2 regions of the Desulfovibrio sp. JC010 genome follow, and region 2 is predicted to be linked to the other one. Evidence: riboswitches for the same ligand, from Rfam matches in the RefSeq annotation. Region 2 holds a riboswitch; the other holds the start of a gene.
What was found. A riboswitch is a leader RNA that binds a small molecule or an ion and turns the genes downstream of it on or off. The one in region 2 is predicted to bind cobalamin.

Region 1 (3,133 bases), on a different contig from region 2:
AATGTAGCCGTGATCCTCGCAGACCGAAAAGGTCGGGGTCACCGAGATGTAAGGAATCTTGGTGTTGGTCATGGCCTTGATAATGAAGTTCTTCAGAGCGGTGGTGTCGGGCACAGCTTCACCGAGGAAGGTGTGGAACACGGTGCCGCCGTTATAAAGGGTCTGCAGCTCGTTCTGGTGCTCAAGGGCGTAGACAACGTCCTCGGTGGAACCTACGGGCAGCAGGGTGGAGTTGGTGTAGTACGGGGTATCACCACCGGAAGTGAAGATGTCGGCGTAGAGATTCTTATCGATCTTGGCCAGACGGTAGCAGGTACCTTCACCCGGAGTCGCTTCAAGATTGAAGAGGTTTCCGGTCTCTTCCTGAAACTCAACAGTCAAATCACGCAGGTGGTGCAGAACCCTCTGCATGAGGCGTGAGCCGGAGGGGGTGTCGATGCCTTTGCCCAGCAGGTTGTGGCAGGCTTCGTTACCGCCGATCAGACCGATGGTGGAGAAGTGGCCCTTGAAGCCGTTCTTCAGGTAACGCTGGGAGAAGGGAAACATGCCGTTCTCAAAATTGGCGGTAACCAGCTTGCGCTTGTACTCAAGGGAATCCTTGGCCTGAGAGGCGTACTCGGTGATAAGGTCGAGAAAATCTTCCTCACCCTGTGCGAGGTAGGCCAGCTTGGGCAGGTTCAGGGTGACAACACCGATGGAACCGGTCAGGTCTCCGGCACCGAACAGGCCGCCGGTCTTCTTGCGGATCTCGCGCAGGTCCATCTGCAGCCGGCAGCACATGGAACGCACGTCCTCAGGATTGAGGTCGGAGTTGATGAAGTTCTGGAAGTAAGGCGCGCCGTATTTGGCGGTCATCTGCAGGAGCAGCTCGCCCACTTCGCTTTCCCACGGAAAGTCCGGGGTGACGTTGTATGTAGGAATGGGGAATGAAAAAATGCGGCCGTCGGAGTCACCTTCGAGCATGACTTCAACGAAAGCACGGTTGATCATCTCCATTTCCGCTTCGTATTCACCGTAAGTAGTATCCTGAAATTCACCGCCGATAATGACCGGTTCGCTGGCAATGTGCTTGGGCGGAACAAGGTCAAAAGTGAAGTTGGTGAACGGGCTCTGGCCGCCCCAGCGGGAGGTGGTGTTCAGGTTGAAGATCAGCTTCTGCACGATCTGTTTCACACGGTCATAGTCCAGACCGTCGTGACGGATGAAGGGAGCGAGGTAGGTATCAACGTTGTTGAAAGCCTGCGCACCGGCCCATTCGTTCTGCAGGGTGCCGAGGAAATTGACCATCTGTCCGGTTACGGAATCAAAATGGCGTGCCGGACCGGAGGAGCAGCGGCCCTTGAGGCCGAAGCCGTCCAGCAGCAGGTCACGCAGAGACCAGCCCGCGCAGTATCCGGCAAGACCGAAAGAAAGGTCATGGATGTGGAAATAACCGTGCTCGTGGGCCAGCCTGATTTCCTCAGGATATTTTTCAAGGCAGTAACGGGCCTGAACCGCTCCGGACATGTGCAGCATCAGTCCCTGAAAGGAGTGGCCCATGTTGGAGTTTTCATTTACGCGCCAGTCGGAACGGTCGAGGTAGCTTTCGATGGTTCCGGCGATATCGAGGTAGGTTTCATCCTGACGGCGCAGTTCGCGGCGTTTTTCACGGTAGATGATGTAGCGTTCGGCAACAGAGTAGAGACGGTTCTCCATGAGTACCAGCTGGACCATATCCTGAACCATTTCCTGTTCGGGAACATCCACTTCGGCAAGCTTATGCTCAACCTTGCGGCCGAGACGTTTACTCAGCAGGGGATCTTTGATGCCGCTGGCTTTGAGGGCTTTAAAAATCGCTTCAGAAATACGGTCTGTAGACCAGGATTCGAGACATCCGTCACGTTTGAGAATTTGTTTGGGCATTAAACTACCTGTTAAAATTTTGTCCGCACACATCACCGCCACGCCGGAAAAAGGACGCAGAAAAGGATGCAACCTCCCCAGATTGCAAGCCCACGGCCCAGCCGTGTCTCATGGTGGTGTGGCAATTGGCGCAGGAGGCCCGGTAGGCGCATCCCGCAGGACTTTTGAAACCGGAAAAATGTCAGAAACAAGGTTTCCGGTCAGTTTGATTCTACCTCAGGCCGGGTTGCTGGCTCGGGGATAATGCACAGAATGCTTCCCTCACAGCGGCAGGACCGCCCCGGATTCAAACCGGGTTCCCGTCGTGTCCGTTCACAAATTGCTCAGAAAGCAGCAACGGACTCCTGAAGTGCTGACGACTGAGAACAGTCTACCAGACTTAAGACTGCGGTCAAGACTCTCTAGACTTTTTCTTAATGGACACCCTCTCAGCCCTTGGGGGGCTTGGCATAATCAGTGTAGAACAATAGTTTTCCACAGTTGTTCTTTACATGTTCAAAACCATTTAAGAGGTTGATTTAGAGGGAAAATATCCTGACCTTTTTCACAAAAATTCAGCCGGACAAAATTGCCCGGCTGAAATATTTTTTCGCATGGCTGTAACAGCAACTAAAACCTGATTGCGAGCCTAAACCGTTCGGCATTCCTCCCGCAATCCATCAATCAATGAACGCAATTCCATTGCCAGAATGGAAAGATCCTTTGCCGAATCATTGGACTTTTCCATGGACTGGGTAGTCAGCTCCGCCATTTGATTAATATTTTTGGACGACGAGTTAATTTGGTCCGAAGATACGGACTGTTCTTCAGCTGCAGCAGAAATATTCTGGACCTGTCCTGTAACACCGTTCACAAGGCTGACTATCTCCTCCAGAGCCTCCCCGGCCTGTTCAGCCAGACGGGTACTGTCCAATACGGATTTGGCTGCTTGCTCCATGGACTGCACATTGGCATGGGAACTTTCCTGAATGGCTTCAACAACAAGGCTCACATCCTTGGTGGCGTCCATGGTCTTCTCGGCCAGCTTGCGAACTTCATCAGCCACCACGGCAAAACCGCGTCCGGCATCCCCGGCTCGCGCAGCCTCAATTGCCGCGTTCAGGGCCAGCAGATTGGTCTGGTCTGCAATATCGCTGACCACGGACATGATCCGTCCGATATCCTCGACCCGGACATTCATCTGGTTAAGACTATCCTTGAGCTGCTCACTCTGTTCCTTGACACTGAATAT
Region 2 (3,133 bases):
TGCTGCATGAAATCTGTTCCGGACATTGATTTTGTTTTACCACTTGGCTAAAGCCGTTAAAAAAGTTAAATGGTTAGGCTATAGGGAATTGTAATAAAGAGTTTAATACGGTTTTTTCCTTTAAAGGCGACCGTGACAAATAAAGTCAGGAGATTGTGGTGAGGAAGTTATTTGTTGTTTTTGCCCTGCTCGCAGTGATGCTTTCCGGGTGTGTGTATGTGAATATGGATGTTGAGAACAGACCTGTTAAAGGTACTGATTTCAGCCAGCTGAAAACTTTTGCTTTCAAGCAGAAAAGCGACTCCAAAAAGGATCTTGAAGCTATCCTGCTCAATAGTGCCAAGCTTGAGCTTGAAGCCAAAGGATTCCGCTACGATCCTGCAGCTCCTGATTTTGTGGTGGTTGTTAATTTCGGCTCCAAAGCTTTTATGGAAAGAGGGGTCACCTACAAAAGGGAAGCTAATGAATTCGATTACATAAGCAGTCAGACCTATACAGAAATCGGTGTGGTCAAGGATGCCGATGCTCCCCGTGTTGATAACACCGTGCGAATCTACCTGATGACCCCTGAAGAAGAAGGCATGAAAACCTATCTCTGGCGCGGTAAGGCTGTAAGTCAGGACCGCGAGGGGCTTGATATCGTAGGGCGTTGTCTGGTGAAAGGTGCTCTGCTGAAATTTCCGGCAGCAAGCGGCAGCTTCAAAGAAAAGCTGAATGTTAAGGATTGTGAATAATATTTTTTTCAGGACCGTCTGAATTATAGACGGCTTGTACATGATTTAAATGGGCTGTGAGGTTTTCCTCACAGCCTTTTTTGTTTTTCAGTGAGCGGGCTTTCCGGGGATTATTCCGGCTTTGAGTATGAAATTTTCAATTGCGCTTGACTTCAGGGATGAAGGATGGCATTTCTTGATCACTATATAACAATATTTTTATATATTGAATTTGAGTTATGAAAGCCCGCAGGAAACGGAAGACGGTGAGAGTCCGTCACAGGCGCGCTGCTGTAACCGGGAAATAAAAATGAATGGTGTCGGATCACTGTGAAAACGGGAAGGTTCGACACTGTGCGTCAAAACAGCCCGGAAGTCAGAAGACGTCCTGCAGGAACGAGTGGCCGGATCTCGCGAACAGGTCCGGAGAACAGGGATTGAGAATCCCACCGCCAAAGGCGGACACTGCAAACATGGAGAATTTTATGCTGACGCACACCTTGGGCTACCCCAGAATGGGCAGTAACCGTGAACTTAAAAAGAAACTTGAATCCTACTGGAGAGGGGAATCCGGAAGGGATGACCTTTCATTGACCGCCAGAAAGCTGCGCGTGCAGCACTGGGAAGACCAGAAAAAAGCAGGCGTAGACCTTCTTCCGGTAGGGGATTTTTCCTATTACGATCATATGCTGGATAATGCATTCAGGTTCGGCGTTATCCCGGAAAGATACGGCGTACACAATGGGAAAGCTTCCATTGATGATTATTTCAGGATGGCCCGTGGCGAAGCCGGAGAAAACGGTGTTGCCGCCATGGAAATGACCAAATGGTTCGATACCAACTACCATTATATAGTCCCCGAATTCAGTCGGGCTCAGGAATTTGTTCTTGCCGATGATTCCTTGCTGCAGCAGGTGGATGAAGCAGTTTTGCTGGGGCACAGGGTTAAAGCTGTACTGCCCGGACCGCTGACTTTTCTCCTGCTCGGCAAATGCGCGGATCAGGAATTTGACAGACTGGATCTTCTGGAAAGGCTGCTGCCTGTCTATGTGGAACTGATCGAAAAGCTTGCTGCCAAATGCGAATGGATTCAGTTTGATGAACCTGTTCTGGCTCTTGATCTTGATGAGAATGTCCGCAAACTTTTCGGGCCTGTTTATCGCACTTTCAAGGATGCTGCGGCAGGCTGCAAAATTATGGTTGCATCATATTTCGGCGGACTGGGCAGTAATCTTGAAACAGCCGCATCCCTGCCTGTAGACGCACTGCACGTTGATCTGGTGCGCGGCGCACAGGATCTTGAGCCGTTGCTCGCCAAGCTGGGCGGTAATTTGAGTCTTTCTCTGGGTGTGGTGGATGGTCGCAATATCTGGCGGGCCGACCTTGATAAAGCTGTGGCAGCCGTAAACTCTGCGTTGACAGTTCTGGGTGAAGACCGGGTGCTGGTTGCCCCTTCCTGCTCACTTCTGCATGTTCCTTTTGACCTTGAGCTGGAAGCAAAGCTGGATGCGGAAATTAAATCGTGGATGGCCTTTGCCCGCCAGAAGTGCGCGGAAATCAGGACTGTTGCCGATGCTGCTGCAGGTAAGGATGTTGAAGAAGTTCTTACTGAAAACCGCAGTATTCTTGAAGCCCGCAAAAGCAGCCCGAGGGTGAACAATCCCAAGGTTGCTGAAAGGCTGGGCGCGCTTAAAGCTGAAGATTACCGCCGCAAGTCCGTTTATGAACAGCGGGCGGAAATCCAGCGCGGCCTTGGTTTTCCCGTGCTGCCCACTACGACCATCGGTTCTTTTCCCCAGACCCCGGAAGTGCGCTCCACCCGCAGCGGATTTAAAAACGGACGCATTGAGCGCGCTGATTACGAAAGTTTCATGCGCAACTACATTGAAGACTGCATCCGCAAACAGGAAGAAATCGGTCTTGATGTGCTGGTTCACGGTGAACCGGAGCGCAACGATATGGTCGAGTATTTCGGGGAGAACTTTGACGGTTACTGCTTCACTTCCAACGGCTGGGTGCAGAGTTACGGTTCCCGCTGCGTGAAGCCCCCGGTGATTTTCGGCGATGTATCCCGTCCCGGTCCTATTACCGTGGACTGGATCAATTATGCCCGTTCTCTTTCCGATCGTGAAGTCAAAGGCATGCTTACCGGGCCGGTAACCATTCTCTGCTGGAGTTTTGTGCGTAACGACCAGCCGCGCAGTGAAACCTGCCGTCAGATCGCACTGGCTGTGCGTGACGAGGTTGCCGACCTTGAAAAGAGCGGGGTGAAGGTCATTCAGATTGACGAACCTGCTCTGCGTGAGGGGCTGCCCCTGCGCAAGGCCGAGCAGGCTGAATACCTGAAATGGGCTGAGGAATGCTTTCGTCTTTCCTCCTCCTGCGTTGGAGATGCGACCCAGATTCATACCCACATGTGC

Region 1: linked by a shared signal. The riboswitch ahead of FMR86_RS10495 (ribonucleoside triphosphate reductase) and the one ahead of metE (5-methyltetrahydropteroyltriglutamate--homocysteine S-methyltransferase) in region 2 are both predicted to bind cobalamin.

The regions. Positions count from the first base shown of each region.
Region 1 covers NZ_VOIQ01000008.1:70,232-73,364, forward strand. Annotated here, with positions in the region: gene FMR86_RS10495 (ribonucleoside triphosphate reductase) at 1-1,902, opposite strand, end outside; cobalamin riboswitch at 2,104-2,265, opposite strand; gene FMR86_RS10500 (methyl-accepting chemotaxis protein) at 2,531-3,133, opposite strand, start outside.
Region 2 covers NZ_VOIQ01000001.1:322,951-326,083, reverse strand. Annotated here, with positions in the region: gene FMR86_RS01545 (DUF4136 domain-containing protein) at 159-734, shown strand; cobalamin riboswitch at 931-1,121, shown strand; gene metE (5-methyltetrahydropteroyltriglutamate--homocysteine S-methyltransferase) at 1,199-3,133, shown strand, end outside.